Regions from separate parts of the Thalassolituus oleivorans MIL-1 genome, predicted to be linked through region 3. Evidence: predicted binding sites of a transcription regulator. Region 3 holds the regulator's gene; each other region holds the start of a gene.
What was found. Region 3 encodes sigma-54, which starts transcription at its own class of promoters, with help from an activator protein. Its sites were predicted from a motif close to TGGCACNNNNNTTGCTNT; they were not measured.

Region 1 (5,458 bases), 1.7 Mb from region 3:
GTGCTCGGTAATAGAACAGAAGGTACAACCACCAAAACAACCACGCATGATATTGACCGAGAAACGAATCATGTCGTAGGCAGGAATCTTGGCGTCACCATAGCTCGGATGCGGAATACGCGCATACGGGAAACCAAATACCGAATCCATCTCGTCGGTTTCCAGCGGTATCGGTGGTGGATTAACCCAAATCTCACGCGTGCCGTGTTTTTGAATCAGCGGGCGCGCGTTATAAGGGTTAGCTTCTTGGTGCAATACGCGAGATGCGTGAGCATACAAAGCGCTGTCATTGCGTACTTTTTCGAACGACGGTAAACGCACATAGCTGGTGTCTTTATCGTGTTCAACTTTGCGCTGCAACGGCATAGGCACAATCTTGATCGGCATGACATCCGAATCCGCGCCCTCTTCCGTCTTGTTGTCTGTGCTGCACGACATTTTTTCAGTGTCTTTCATCTCATACGGATTCGGGATCATGTCGATATGTCCCGGCCAATCAATACGAGTGGAGTCGATTTCAGTCCAACCGGCTGGCGGCGCTTCACGCACAATGGTCGTACCACGTAAATCGGTGAGTTCAGAAACACTGCGGCCTTGAGCCAAGGCATGAGTCAAATCAACAATGGCTCGCTCAGCATTACCATAAAGCAGAATATCGGCGCCCGAATCGATCAATACCGAACGACGTACTTGATCGCTCCAGTAATCGTACTGGGCTATGCGACGCAAAGATGCTTCGATACCACCAATAACAATCGGTACATCTTTATATACTTCGCGGCACTTTTGCGAATACACAATGACAGCGCGATCAGGACGTTTACCTGGAACACCACCCGGTGTGTAGGCATCATCACTGCGCACTTTCAAATCGGCGGTATAGCGGTTGATCATGGAATCCATGTTGCCGCCGGTCACACCGAAGTAGAAATTCGGCTTACCGAGCTTCATAAAGTCTTGCGGATTATTCCAATCTGGCTGGGCAATAATACCGACGCGAAAGCCTTGAGACTCGAGCATACGGCCCATCACCGCCATGCCGAAGCTTGGGTGATCGACATAAGCATCACCCGTCACCAAAATCACATCACAGCTATCCCAGCCGAGCACATCCATTTCCTCCCGTGACATCGGTAAAAACGGTGCCGTACCGAAGCATTCTGCCCAGTAGGGATAGTTAGAAAAGAGGTGTTGTTCTTGCTGAGACATGGAAATCGCTAAGGTTGACTACTTTGGTCGGACATTGTCCCAAAATAGCGGCCCAGACTAAAGCAGAATCGTGTAAAACTCGTGCTTAGCCTCGATATTCGCTCGCAAAGACAGAATATTAACTAAACACAATAGGTCTAGCGGTTCGTCGCGTTTGACCGTTTAAACTTTCTATTGACCACGGTCAGGCCAATAGAACGATAAACATCTCAGCAAAAACTGACTGTTATTGATACTATTAGCCCAACCAAAAGCGGAATTGATTCTGATCCATGTCCCTCGACGCCCCCCAAATTAGCAGCGCTAGCTCCAGCCTTAAAATCATGCTTGTGGATGATCAACCGGCTCGTGCGGCGATTCTTGAACAGGCGCTAACCGACGCAGGTTGCACGGTTGTTGCGCGCCTCAGTAGTGCCCAAGGCTTGATGAAGCGTGTAGAAGAGCATCAACCAGACGCCATTATTATTGATATCGAAAGCCCCGACCGTGACATGTTGGAACACATGAGTGTACTAAACCAACATAATCCTAAGCCCGTCATCATGTTCTCTGACGAAGACGATTCCAGCACCATTGAAAAAGCCATTCGCGCAGGCGTAAGTGCTTATATTGTCGATGGCTTGAACCCCAAACGGGTGAAATCCATTATGGATGTGGCGGTTGCGCGCTTTCGTGAGTTCCAAGCCCTACGTGGCGAGTTAGAAAAAACGAAGAATCAACTCGCCGACCGTAAGCTGTTGGACGAAGCCAAATCGTTATTGATGAAACACAAGAACCTCAACGAGGAAGAGGCTTACCACGCCATGCGCAAAATGGCGATGGATCGCGGGCAGCGCATGGTGGATGTTGCGAAGAACATCATCTCTGTAATGAACTTGTTTAATGATTGAGCAACAAGCAATGACCAAAAACAACGTAGCAACATCAGGACTTGAGCAACCGAATTTAAAAATCGGCTATATGCCCTTGTCCGATAGCCTTCCCCTGCTCGTCGCTGACGAAATGGGATTCTTTGCTCGCGAAGGATTGAGCGTTGAATTGCAGCAAGAAGTATCATGGGCCAATATTCGCGATAAAGTACTCGTCGGCCACTTAGATGCGGCACAAATGCTTGCACCTATGTTATTAGCCACCCACTTAGGCATTGGCGGTTTGCGCAAGCCGATGCAAACAGCGTTCGCCATGGGTTTGAATGGCAATGCGTTTACCATCTCTAATAACCTCGCCGCCGAATTAGCAGCGACAGACATACGTGATATCAGTGGCAACGCAAAGCAGGCACTCGACGCGCTAAAAACCGTTATATCCCAGCGCAAAACCGAGAATAAACCAACACTGATTTTCGCGATTGTTTTCCCCTTCTCTATTCATAATTTTCTATTACGAGATTGGTTGGCCAGTGCAGGAATCAATCCCGATAGTGATGTGCAATTAGTTGTACTGCCCCCTTCACAAATGGTGGATCACTTAGCGTTACAACATATTGACGGCTTTTTTGCTGGCGCGCCGTGGAACACAGTAGCTATTCAACGGGGTGTTGGTGAGTGTTTAGTCTCTGGGCCTGATTTATGGAGCAACGCGCCAGACAAGGTACTAGGCACCACTCAACAGTGGGCGAATGATAATCCCAATACGCTTAACTCTATGATTCGAGCACTGTACCAAGCCTGTGCATGGGCCGATGCGAATCGCGACGACGCGGCAAAACTACTCGCCAAGCACATTCATTTACCGGTGGATGCTGTACAACCTGCTCTATCGGGTAAGTTTGTCTACCGTAAGCGTCAACCAGCAACTCAAGTCGATGATATGCTCGTGTTTAATCGCTACCACGCCAATTATCCATGGCCAGAACACGGACAATGGTTTTTAAGCCAAATGCAGCGCTGGAGCTGGGCGGCCGATAATTTGGATAATGACGCCATCGTTAACGAATGCTACGCAACCGCTACCTACCGGGCTGCATTGGCCGATCAGGCTTTGCCACCAACTTCGCATCAATTACGTTTTGATATTCAACAAGCGTGGGAACTGGACGATACGGCAATGGGCGCAACCGGCTTTAAATATCGCTAACAAAGATGAATCACGAAAAAGTGTCGCTCCTACAAGTTTGAATCGGCTCATTTAGTTAAGCTCCGCTCTTACGACTCTTTATAAGTAAGAGCGGATCTTATCGCGATTTTTTATTTACCCCTCAAACCAAAACACTACCTCCCTAACCCAAATATAATGCACCACAAATAAACCCCACCCTTCGCGCTCGCCCTTATTTAGCGCAAATAATGACAACCAATGTCACTCGCGTGCGTGCACCATCCTAGCTCATATCAGATTACTATCTGTCATTATTGATTTTATATGGTGCAAACATTAATTAAAAAGCCGATTTCATTCCATTTATTAAGGGATTAAAAAGTTGGCACAAGCTTTGTATTAGGTATTTCAGGATCTCAACGGCGAAATCCAACTTTTAGACACAAATACAAGCAAAGGCGCTTATTACGTAATTATTACGTCATAAGCGCCTTTTTTTTGGTTTCAAAAAAGGGGAAGCACAATGCGGGGAACAAAAACACTACGTCGCACGTTCATTAAGAGCGCGCTCGTATTAGCAACAGGCATGGCGACGCTGATATCACCTTATGCGTTGGCGAAAGACTACCCAGAAAAAGAAGAACTAAAATTCGGCTTTATTAAATTAACCGATATGGCTCCTCTAGCGATTGCTTATGAAAAAGGCTTCTTCGAAGACGAAGGCTTGTATGTAACATTAGAAGCACAAGCAAACTGGAAAGTACTATTAGACCGAGTAATTGATGGTCAGCTTGACGGTGCTCACATGCTCGCGGGCCAGCCTTTGGGCGCCACTATTGGCTTCGGCACTAAAGCCGACATCATTACCGCTTTCAGCATGGATTTAAACGGTAACGCAATTACTGTTTCTAACGACATCTGGGAGCAAATGAAACCCCATGTTCCTATGCAAGCCGATGGCAAGCCAGTTCACCCAATTAAAGCTGATTCTCTTAAGCCAGTTGTTGATAAATACAAAGCGGAAGGTAAGCCTTTCAACATGGGTATGGTTTTCCCAGTATCAACGCACAACTACGAGCTACGTTATTGGTTAGCGGCTGGTGGTATTAACCCGGGCTATTATGCTCCTGAAAAAGGCGACACTTCTGGCAAAATTAAAGCCGATGCTTTGCTATCCGTAACGCCATCACCACAAATGCCTTCCACCATGGAAGCCGGTACGATTTATGGCTACTGTGTAGGCGAGCCGTGGAACCAACAAGCTGTATTTAAAGGTATTGGCGTACCCGTTATTACCGATTACGAAATCTGGAAAAATAACCCAGAAAAAGTATTCGGTGTTAGCAAACAATGGGCAGAAAAATACCCAATCACTCATAAAGCCGTTGTGAAAGCATTGATTCGTGCAGCAGCTTGGCTAGACGAGAACAACAACGCCAACCGTCCTGAAGCAGTAAAAATTCTGTCTAAACCGAACTATGTCGGCGCGGATTATGAAGTTATTGCGAACTCCATGACAGGTACCTTCGAATACGAAAAAGGCGACAAGCGTGACGTGCCTGATTTCAACGTATTCTTCCGTTATAACGCCACCTACCCTTACTACTCAGATGCCATTTGGTACTTAACTCAAATGCGTCGTTGGGGCCAAATCTCTGAACAAAAACCAGATAGCTGGTACATGGATATTGCGAAGCAAGTTTATCGTCCAGATATCTATGCAACAGCAGCAAAAGAACTGATTAAAGAAGGCAAATTAAAAGTCGCCGACTTCCCAGACTTTGCCACTGAATCTGGATTTAAACCTGCGCAAGTCGATTTCATCGACGGACTTACTTACGACGGTAAAACACCAAACGCTTATATCGACCAATTTAAGATTGGCTTGAAAGGCAACGAAAAACCGTAAGTTGTTAATTATAACGCTTTAGACATGAAGACCGGGCGAGCCATACGGCTCGCCCACCCAAGGAGTAGAATTATGAACATTGCGCTATCGAACATTGCCTGGTTAGAGCCGTTCGTGAAAGTCGCCAAAGGTGAGAACGTTGCTCAAAACGTGCAACTCATTACCAAAACAATCGGTATTCCACTGGTCGGTATTTTAGTATTTTTAATGCTATGGTCAGCCGCCGCTAACAGTATCGACACGTCACTCGGTAAGTTTCCTGGCCCAGCGCAAGTGTTAGAGCAATCGAAGAACTTATTGGCA
Region 2 (5,458 bases), 1.7 Mb from region 3:
TATCGCGTTGGCTTAACACCGCAGAGCGTTCGTGAATTGATACAAGCAGGCCACGAAGTTTGGGTAGAAACCCATGCTGGGCACGCAATTGGCTTCTGTGACGAGAGTTATCTCAACTCTGGTGCCTCTATTGCTTGCGATGCCACCGAGGTGTTTGCTAAAGCAGAGCTGGTTGTTAAGGTCAAAGAGCCTCAGTCTCAAGAGGTTGCTCTACTTAAGCCTCATCACACGTTATTCACGTATTTGCATCTAGCGCCTGCACTTGATTTGACACGAGGGCTTATGGCGAGTGGTGCTAACTGCATTGCTTATGAGACGGTTACTGATAACGCCGGACGACTTCCCCTATTGGCTCCTATGTCTGAGATTGCTGGGCGTATTGCAGTGCAGGCTGGCGCTCATTGTTTAGAAATGGAAGCCGGTGGACGTGGTGTTTTGTTATCCGGAGCCCCGGGTGTTCCAGCAGCAAATGTAGTGATTATTGGTGCCGGGGTTGTTGGTGTTAATGCACTTATGATGGCTATCGGTATGGGCGCTAACGTCACGATTATGGATACATCAATGCCGCGCTTACGCGAATTGGACTGGCAATACGGTAACCGCATACAGACGGTACTTTCGACGGCTACCGCTATTGATCATTACCTACCTGAGGCAGATCTTGTGATTGGTGCGGTCTTGGTGCCGGGTGCGGCAGCTCCAAAACTCGTGCGCCGCAGTCATTTAGAAACCATGAAACGTGGCTCTGTGATTGTAGATGTGGCCATCGATCAGGGCGGATGCGTTGAAAGCGCTCGGCCAACGACGCACAGTGACCCAACGTATGTAGAAGAAGGTGTCGTTCATTACTGTGTGGCAAATATGCCGGGCGCTGTCGCCAGAACCTCTACGCTAGCATTAAACAACGCGACGCTACCGTTCGTATTGGCCTTAGCAAATAAAGGCACAAAGCAGGCTTTATTGGATGACGCAAATTTGATGAAGGGGCTCAATGTTTTTGCCGGAAAGCTAACGTCGCCAGAGGTTGCTAGTAGCTTAAAAATGGAGCTGGCTGATAGAAAAGTGCTGGTTAATAACGCTTAAAACTAATAAAAAATAGCACCGGGTTTTATCCCAGTGCTATTGCTTTAAATCTACCTAATTTAATCTGTTATTAAATATTATTTAATAAACAACATTTCGCGATATTTCGGTAGTGGCCATAAATCGTCGGCAACGAGTGTTTCAAGCAAGTCGGCCGAAGTACGAATATCGACCATTAATGCACGAACATCAGCGGCCAGGAAACTCATGTGTGCTTCTGTAGTATCAAAGTGCTCAGACTCTAGTGCTGCACTGAGTTTTTCAACAGATGCCATCATCGCGGTCGCGGCTGCAGCGACTTTAGTTGCCGGAGAGTGTTCCAGTGTAAAGCCGGTGGACGCCATGCTTGATAAGTATTTAACCGCCGCTGGATAAATCATAGTGGTTGCCATTTCAATGACCAGCTTAGCTTCTACTTCAACCGACAGAACGTATTGCTCAGCATAAACCTCAAAACGGCTTGCCAATTCTGTTGGTGTCAGTACGCCAGTGTTTGAGAATAGCTCGACCACTTCTTTCTCTTTCAGCGCTGGTAATGCATCAGCAGTGGTTGGCGCATTTCTTAGGCCGCGTTCTTCTACCGCCATTCTATGCCATTCAGCGGAATAACCGTCACCACCGAAAATCACGTTGCTGTGTAATTCCATCAGTTCTTTAATAACGGCAAAAGCCGCAGCGGCTTTGTCTTTGCCACTTTCTAATTGAGCTTCTAACTTTTCAGCGATCCATTCTAGTGAATCTGCCAGCATAGTGTTCATCGCGACCAGAGGGCCAGAAACGGATTGCGATGAACCCACTGCACGGAACTCAAAACGGTTGCCGGTAAAGGCAAATGGTGATGTGCGGTTACGGTCGCCCGGATCACGTTCAAACTTAAGAATTTGCGCCAAGCCAAGATCCATTAGACCGCCGCTCTTAGGCACATGCAGAGCGCCCGTTTTGATGTCGTCGAATACTTTCTCTAATTGGTCGCCTAAGTAAACCGACAAAATCGCCGGCGGCGCTTCGTTTGCGCCTAAACGATGATCGTTGGAAGCGGAAGCAATAACGGCACGCAATAACGGACCAAACTTGTGCACGCCACGAATAACTGCGCCACAAAATAGCAAGAAATTTAGGTTGTCGTTTGGCGTGCTGCCTGGATCGAGTAGGTTACCTTGAGTGGCATTACCGACAGACCAGTTAACGTGTTTTCCCGAACCATTGACGCCCGCGAATGGCTTTTCATGAAGCAGGCAGAAAAAACCATGCTTCTTAGCCGTAGTTTTCATCAGGGTCATTAACAATTGCTGGTGATCGGATGCAATGTTGGCGGATTCAAAGTAAGGCGCAATTTCAAACTGACCAGGCGCCACTTCATTGTGGTGCGTTTTGGCGGGAATACCTAAGCGATACAGTTTATCTTCGAAGTCTTGCATGAAAACTTGAACACGCTCAGGAATTGCACCGAAGTAATGATCATCAAATTGCTGACCTTTTGCTGGTGAAGCACCAAATAAGGTGCGTCCTGCCAATAGGATGTCGGGGCGTGCATTGGCAAATCGTTCGTCGATCAAAAAGTATTCTTGTTCGGCACCACAGCTTGAGTTCAGGGTTGCGATCTCTTCTTCACCCATCAGCGTAAGCACTTTTTGTGCTGCGGCGTTCATAGCGGCGTTAGAACGTAATAGGGGGATTTTTTTATCCAGTGCTTCGCCAGTCCAAGACATGAATACGCTAGGAATCATCAGCACAGCGCCGTTAGGCGTATGCATAATGTAGGCAGGGCTGGTCGGGTCCCAAGCTGTATAACCACGCGCGGCATTGGTCATGCGTAGGCTGCCGTTCGGGAACGATGAACCATCAGGCTCGCCTTTAATCAGTAAGCTGCCAGAGAATTCGGTGATCGCAGCGCCTTCTGGATTGGTAATGATAAAACCATCGTGTTTTTCAGCAGTAGCGTTCGTCATTGGGTAGAAAATATGCGAGAAAAATTTTGCACCTTTGGCCATTGCCCAATCTTTCATTGCGGCCGCTACGTCATCGGCTACGTCGTTAGGTAAGGCAGCGCCTGTTTGAACCGTTTTCTTCATAGCCTTATAGGCAGACTTAGATAGCGACTCTTCCATTTGCGCCATGCTGAAAACATCGGTTGCCCAGATTTTCTTCAGCGAATCAGTCATTTTGGTTTCAAATGGTACTGCTTTGTTAATGTCTGCAATTGCGTTAAAACGAGATTGACTACCGCTCATATACTTCCCCTGAAGAATCATCTTTTATGTGTGGATTTTTGCATGTTGTGGCCGATATACAGCTCAATAGGCCAAGTGCTGTACTGTATTTGCAATAACTGAACCAATGGCTGGATTTGGTGCTTTAGGTGTAGATCGCAATGTAGTCAAAGCGCAAACCTAGTACTGACACTTACGATCTGAATGGTTGAAAGTACAAAATGCCTATGATGTGCAAAATAGTACAGTGTTACTTCAAGCAACTCTAGACTACAAACGTCAGTAAGTCTGTCCTCTCAACTCCGTAAGTCTATAGTGGCCAAACTGACGGCTACATACGGCATCAAACCTATTGCGTTTGAAAGTGCGATTATAAATGTTTTTTTATTTTCCTCACCTAATATTCATCAGAAGAGAAGAAAATTCTGACGCCAATGAAGCAAACTCCAATCGGGTTGTCTGCTGCCATATGGATGTTGGGTGGTACCCTAGGTCATCGAGCTTTAGCATGAGTGCGGGTGGGCCCACATCAGAAGCAAAAACGCCCTGTATAGATAGTGATTGGTCTAATGCAGATTTCTTCAAAGCTAAGGTCTTTTAGGGCTAAAGAGTCGATGGTAGTCAGCTTATAATTTATCCCGAAACATAAAGTACACTGCGCCACACAAGCATATACCAGCCCAAAGATAATCTAGCTTTAAAGGCTCTTTTAAGTACATAACGGAAAATGGAATAAAGATCGTAAGAGTAATAACCTCTTGAATGATCTTTAGCTGCCCAACACTTAGAACAGTATAGCCAATGCGATTGGCAGGCACTTGAAATAGATATTCCAGTAAAGCAATTCCCCAGCTTACCAGGGCAGCGATAATCCACGGCTTATTGTTGAGTTCTTTTAAATGGGCATACCATGCAAAGGTCATAAATACATTGCTGCACAAGAGCAGGCCGATGGAGATGAGAATTGGGTTCATGGTTGACTAATGACGCTTGGCAAGAAACCGTTAATTAACCACTCAATTGATCAATACTCAACCGATAATATATCGATCTTTTCGAAAACGCCTAATGACTGAATACTTCCAATAAGAAGTCTATATAATACTCGTCTGCTATAGATCTATTTGGAAACGCGCTATGTTTTTTGATCGACAAGATGAAAATCTACTGACCCTAACACGCGATGATGCCACCCATCCGTTAGCCTCATATTCTAAACATGCATTTGAGCTGGATGGTTTTGAATGGCCCTCGGTAGAGCACTACTACCAAGCCATGAAGTTCGACGATGCCGAGTATCGCGAACAAATCCGCCAGGCGTCTCATCCGGCTGAAGCATCCAAACTAGGCAAAAGTAGAAAACACCAAAAACGCAAAAACTGGAAAAAGAATAGCGTCACCTACATGACCCGCGGCACCTACATCAAATGCCGTACCCATCCGGATGTGGCACAAGTGCTGCTGAATTCTGGCGATCTAGCCATTAAAGAAGTCAGCCAGTACGACTACTTCTGGGGCGGTGGCCGCGATATGCGCGGTGACAATGAATTTGGTAAATTGCTGATGGGCATTAGGGCAAAGTTGCTGGCAGAGAAGGCGAGCATATGAGCGGGAGTGAAACAGATCTCCCACTTTTTGATGATTAGCGTTAGATCATCTTTCTGGAGGCTAAAAATCCAAATAAAGCAGAGAAAATGGCCGTTATTATCAAGTTCCAAGCAGCTTTACGGTAACTATTTTCTAGGTTTTTTAACTTAAATTTATACTCTATATTTACATCTCTCATTTTTACATCATCATCGGTGGGGCAATACGGCCTCCAAGTTCCGGTTTGATCGACGTAATTGATCAAAGAGCCTGTTTCATTATAGTAAAATCTCGCCATTATTTTCGAGTAATTTTCTCGCTCGTCTGGGGGTGATTCGGCTCTCCAGTCCTCGGGGATGTTAGGATTCAGACTAAATTTATCTGATGGTCTCGATACCTTTTCAAACTTATTCGCATAGTGAAAATAAGCTGTGCTGGAGATCATTACGTATGAAATCCCAAGAGATAAAAGAAGAAATGAATATCTACGTCTTGGTTTTAGGAATATACGTTTAGTGCCTTCAAAGATAAGAATGATGCAAAAAACATATCCAATCGTGTTCTTGAAGAGTTTAAGG
Region 3 (5,458 bases):
ATAAGACTTTTTCACTGGCATCGAGATAAACCACATCGAGCTTGTAATGGTCGTGCGGGAGGTCGCGTAACACTAATTCGATGCGGTCAACCGCATGAGCAAGATTGCGAGCATCAACGCTTACGGCAATTTGGGTGAGCTTTTCATTGCCGTTGGCTTGTTCGGCAAGGGCGGGAAGTAGACCAATGGGTAGGTTGTCGATGCAATAAAATCCGAGATCTTCCAGTACATGCAGTGCACTGGACTTACCTGAGCCGGATCGGCCGCTAATCACTACCAAACGCATGGGCCTACATTCCTTGTGGTATTAAGTTCCGGCGGCTGCGCGCTGGAATAGTTGACGATTGTCCGGAGCGCAACGTAATGCACTGCGATACGACTCTTCATTGAAATTACGGGCCAACATTGCCAATACCTGCAAATGTTCTTCCGTTGCTTCTTCTGGTACTAAGAGTGCGAACACCAAATCTACTGGTTTGCCGTCAATGGCGTCGAAGTCGATTGGCTCGGCAAGGCGTAATAGCACGCCAAAGGCCTGTTCACACTGAGGCAACCGACAATGGGGAATGGCAATGCCTTCCCCTATGCCGGTACTACCCAGACGTTCGCGTCCGAGTAGTCGCTCATAGATTTCATCCGCTGAGCTATCGCTGATGGATTCAGCGACCAATCCTGCTAGGAATTCCAGCAACTTTTTTTTGCTGGATACCTCTGCGTCCACCAAGGTGTGTGTTGGTGAGAGGATATCGTCAATGCGAAGTGTCATGGAGTTAGCCTTGTCCGTGTAGCCGCGCGACTGTTTTTTCTTTGTGTTTTAACACTTGTCGATCGAGCTTGTCAGTCATTAAGTCAATGGCAGCATACATATCATCATGCTCTGACTTGGCATGGATATCTGTACCTGTAACGTGAATGGTTGCTTCCGCTACTTGGCGGCCCTTTTCAACGGTCAGAGTAACCTGTCCGGTAGTGATGTTGTCAAAGTGACGTGTCAGCTTTGACATCTTTTCCTCAACGTATCCCTGCATTGCTTCGGTTACATCTACGTGGTGACCACTGATATTGATTTGCATGCCCAGTCTCCTTTTTGTCTACTGGCTCGTTGTTGATCGTCAGATAAGCTGTTTGCGCTCGTTAGAGGGCGGAATCATCATGGCCTCGCGGTACTTAGCAACGGTACGGCGCGCGACCTGGATGCCTTTGTCGCCTAGTAATGCCGCGATTTTATTGTCGCTTAATGGCTTACGGGCATTTTCTTCAGAAATTAGTTTTTTGATCATGGCACGAATTGCGGTAGATGAACATTCACCACCGCTATCGGTACTGACGTGGCTTGAGAAGAAATATTTCAGCTCAAAAATACCACGAGGGGTGTGCATAAATTTCTGCGTGGTAACACGAGAAATTGTCGATTCATGCATGCCCACGGCTTCGGCAATGTCGTGCAGAACCAGTGGTTTCATTTTTTCTTCGCCTTCTTCGAAGAACTCGATCTGATATTCGACGATCTTAGTTGCCACCTTGAGTAGGGTTTCATTGCGGCTTTGTAAGCTTTTAATGAACCAGCGAGCTTCTTGCAGGTGGTCTTTGAGGAAAGCGTTGTCGGTGCTGTTATCGGAACGGCGAACTAAGGACGCATAATCGGCATTGACGCGCAGACGCGGTGCGATTTCGGGGTTGAGTTCGACTCGCCATTCGTCACGAATATTACGCACTAAAACATCGGGAATGACATATTCAGATTGATCAGGAGAGATGCCTGAGCCCGGTTTTGGATTGAGTTCTTTAATTAAGCGCAGCACATCTTTGAGCGCTTCTTCTTTTAATTTTGCTTTACGCATCAGCGTTGGATAATCACGACTGCCGAGTAACTCGATGTGTTCACGAATCACGAGTTTGGCTTCTGCTAACCAAGGCGTTGCTTCTGGTAGCTGCTGCAATTGTAGTAACAGGCATTCACGCAAGTCGACACAGAACACACCGGCAGGATCAAATTGCTGCAGACGATGCAGCACTGCCATGATTTCGTCTTCTTCAACTTCTAATGCTGGATCAAGGCTGGTGAGAATATCGTCGACAGTGGTGTGTAAGTAGCCATCGTCGTCGGTGCCATCAATCAGCATTAAGGCGATTTCGCGATCGGTATCACTCATCGGAGTGAGATTAAGCTGCCACAAAAGATGGTCTTGTAGGCTATCGGTGGTGGCATGACGAGAGTCGTAATCGAAATCGTCGTTTATTGCGCCACTACTACCACTGCTGGAGGAAACGCTGGCAGTGGTTTGGTAGGTATCTTCCCATTCGCTGTCGTTGGGTAGATCTTCTGGAATTTTATCGTCAGACCATTGTTCATCGAGCGTGTGATTGTCTTCAGAACGCTCTCGGGCTTCGTGATCTATTTCGTTTTGTTCTTGTTCAGTTTTTTCACCACGGTGTGCTTCTACCTCAGGATTCGGATCGTCGTACTCATCCGTTTCTAACATCGGATTGGAGTCGAGCGCCTCCTGAATCTCCTGCTGTAAGTCCAAGGTGGACAGCTGGAGTAGGCGGATGGCTTGTTGCAACTGAGGGGTCATGGTCAGTTGCTGACCCATCTTTAACTGGAGAGACGCTTTCATGGAAACTTAACGATTACCTATCTACGGCAGAAAAATAGTGTTTATGCATTATAGGCTAAGCCTGTGCTTATGGAATCTATCTTGCAAGCACGAAACCCGATTGATTCGATCATAGCCTGATGAGGGGGCTAGAATCAAAGGCGGAAATCGTTACCCAAGTAAACTTTTCGCACTTGTTCGTTCGCTAAAACTTCTTCTGCGGTGCCTTCCGCAATGATATGGCCCCCACCGACAATATAGGCTTTTTCACAGATGGCGAGGGTCTCACGCACATTGTGGTCGGTGATCAGTACGCCGATGCCGCGGTTTTTCAGCTGCCGAATAATATCCATGATGTCGGATACGGAAATGGGGTCAACCCCTGCGAATGGCTCATCCAGTAGGATGAAAGATGGCTCTGCAGCTAATGCGCGAGCTATCTCTACGCGTCGACGTTCGCCTCCTGATAACGACATGCCTAAGCTTGCGCGGATGTGCTGAATGTGGAACTCATCGAGCAATCCTTCAAGGCGCTCTAATCGTTGTTTGCGATTTAGATCCTTACGCGTTTCTAAAATTGCGAGGATATTGTCGGCCACGCTGAGCTTACGAAAAATCGAGGCTTCTTGGGGTAAGTAACCGATTCCTCGTTGCGCGCGCCCATGCATAGGCAGGTGGCTCAGGTCTTCGTCGTCGATCTTGATACGTCCTTTGTCGGCTTGCACAAGATTAACGATCATATAAAAACAGGTCGTTTTGCCTGCCCCGTTAGGGCCAAGCAAACCAACAATTTGACCGCTGTGTACCGACATGGATACATCTTTTACCACTTCACGGCCGTTGTAACTTTTCGCTAGGTGTTCAGCTTTCAGCGTTTTCATCAGTGGCCTGTTGCGGTTGGATAATAACTTTAATACGACGATCGCCAGAAGAGCCGCTGTCTGGCGTAGCTTGGCTGTCGTTGCGTGTGCCGCCGTCGGCTTTGACGGTTTCTTTGTCCATGTCGTAGACGATATGCTCGCCACTAAATAGGTTGCCATCTTGTTCTAATTGCGAGTCGCCGGTCAGTGTAACTTGGCGGCGCGCGGCAAAATAGTCAATCCGATCACCATGAGCGCGAGTCATAGGTTTACCAGCGGTCACTTGTTGTTGATAGCGCGCTGGTTCCCCATTATTGCCTTCGGCTACGGCTTTTTCGAGCGTGTTGCCGCTACGTAAAATCATCAATCGGTCGGATTCAATACGCAACGTGCCTTGAGTCAGAATGACGTTACCTTCGTAGATAACCGTACCCGCTTTGCGGTCGATTTCTGCGCGGTCGGATAATATGGTCATTTCTTGTTGCCAGTCATCGGGTAGCGCAAGTGCTAGCTGACTGATGCTGCTCACGGCCAAAATAAATAACGCACGGGCGCTGTTTTTCATAGTGTTGGTGTGCTTATTGTTCGGGTACATAAATAGTCTTTACCCCGGTTTTCAGTTCCATGCGCTGGCGGTTAACATCCAGAGTCATGCCTGTTGCGGTCGCGCGGCTACCCGGCCCTGTCATGGTGACCAGTAAATCGGTCGCTGCAATTTGCTCACGAATATCGTAGGTTAATGCTTCGGTTTCAATCAGCATGGCATCGGTTGTTTGTTCGCCAGTATTTATGGGCTCGATCCGTACTGTCTGGTTAAAACGAATAACTTGCTCGTCGTCTTTTAGCGACCCTTCTTTGGCGGTGACTTGCCAGATTTGGCCACGATCATCTCGCGTGGTAATCATAGGTGCGAAAAAACGGGTCACGCCTATTAGGGGATAGTGATCTGAACGCTGGGCTCGAAAGGTCTGCCCAAGTTTACCATCCACACCATAGTGCCAGTTGAGTAGCGTCTCTCCATAGTAATCGGCTTCGTTACTTTGCTGTTCACTCAAGGGCTGATTTAGCTCTTGGGTGTAGCGATCAACCGCGATTAAGGCTAAGCCAAATATCAAGGTTAACAGTAGCAGCAAGTAACGTTTACGCATTAGATAACGCCTGCGCGTAGCATATCGTGCATGGTGACAACGCCCACAGTACGTTGTTCATCTTTTACTACTAAGGCGTTAATTTTATTGTCTTCCATGATTTTCAATGCTTCAGCTGCCAAGATGCCCTGCGTCGTTGTTTTACAATTAGCCGTCATTATATCGCTCATTGAGCAGGCACGGATGTCTACGCCTTGGTCGATAGCACGACGTAAATCGCCATCGGTAAAAATACCGGCTAAACCGCCATTGTCATCTTGTACTGTGGTCATGCCCAAACCTTTCGATGTGACTACCAATAGTGCTTCGGATAAACGTGTGCTGGTATTCACGACGGGTAATTGGTCGCCACTGTGCATAATATCTTCGACTTTCAGCAGCAAACGACGACCTAGGCTACCGCCGGGATGTGAAAAGGCGAAGTCTTCAGCGGTAAATCCTTTCGCCTCTAACAAGGCAATGGCTAGTGCATCACCCATGACCAATGCAGCGGTGGTCGATGATGTTGGTGCTAAATCCAGCGGGCAAGCTTCTTGTTCAACACCGGTATAAAGGTGGCTGTTGGCCGCTTTTGCTAATGTTGAAGAAGGATTGCCGGTCATGCTGATTAGTGGTGTTCCCATGCGCTTGAGCAACGGCAACATGCTAGTCACTTCGTTTGTTTCGCCTGAGTTTGATAGCGCTATTACGACGTCGGCGGCGGTGATCATACCCATGTCGCCGTGACTGGCTTCACCTGGGTGAACGAAGAAGGCGGGGGTGCCGGTACTGGCTAAGGTGGCAGCAATTTTATTGCCGATATGTCCAGACTTGCCCATGCCAGTGACTACCACGCGACCACGACATTGAATAA

Region 1: a site for sigma-54 is predicted at 3,630-3,647, ahead of TOL_RS07020 (CmpA/NrtA family ABC transporter substrate-binding protein). Genes of this name have one in related genera too.
Region 2: a site for sigma-54 is predicted at 3,514-3,531, ahead of TOL_RS07075 (glutamine synthetase III family protein). Genes of this name have one in related genera too.

The regions. Positions count from the first base shown of each region.
Region 1 is NC_020888.1:1,558,822-1,564,279, reverse strand. Features, by position in the region: gene TOL_RS07035 (YgiQ family radical SAM protein) at 1-1,209, opposite strand, end outside; gene TOL_RS07030 (ANTAR domain-containing response regulator) at 1,482-2,099, shown strand; gene TOL_RS07025 (CmpA/NrtA family ABC transporter substrate-binding protein) at 2,092-3,285, shown strand; gene TOL_RS07020 (CmpA/NrtA family ABC transporter substrate-binding protein) at 3,770-5,155, shown strand; gene TOL_RS07015 (ABC transporter permease) at 5,228-5,458, shown strand, end outside.
Region 2 is NC_020888.1:1,571,422-1,576,879, forward strand. Features, by position in the region: gene ald (alanine dehydrogenase) at 1-1,083, shown strand, start outside; gene TOL_RS07075 (glutamine synthetase III family protein) at 1,161-3,314, opposite strand; gene TOL_RS07080 (DMT family protein) at 3,920-4,267, opposite strand; gene TOL_RS07085 (NADAR family protein) at 4,431-4,901, shown strand.
Region 3 is NC_020888.1:3,252,360-3,257,817, reverse strand. Features, by position in the region: gene rapZ (RNase adapter RapZ) at 1-286, opposite strand, end outside; gene ptsN (PTS IIA-like nitrogen regulatory protein PtsN) at 308-766, opposite strand; gene hpf (ribosome hibernation-promoting factor, HPF/YfiA family) at 771-1,073, opposite strand; gene TOL_RS14955 (RNA polymerase factor sigma-54) at 1,113-2,618, opposite strand; gene lptB (LPS export ABC transporter ATP-binding protein) at 2,753-3,478, opposite strand; gene lptA (lipopolysaccharide transport periplasmic protein LptA) at 3,459-4,052, opposite strand; gene lptC (LPS export ABC transporter periplasmic protein LptC) at 4,036-4,605, opposite strand; gene TOL_RS14935 (KpsF/GutQ family sugar-phosphate isomerase) at 4,605-5,458, opposite strand, start outside.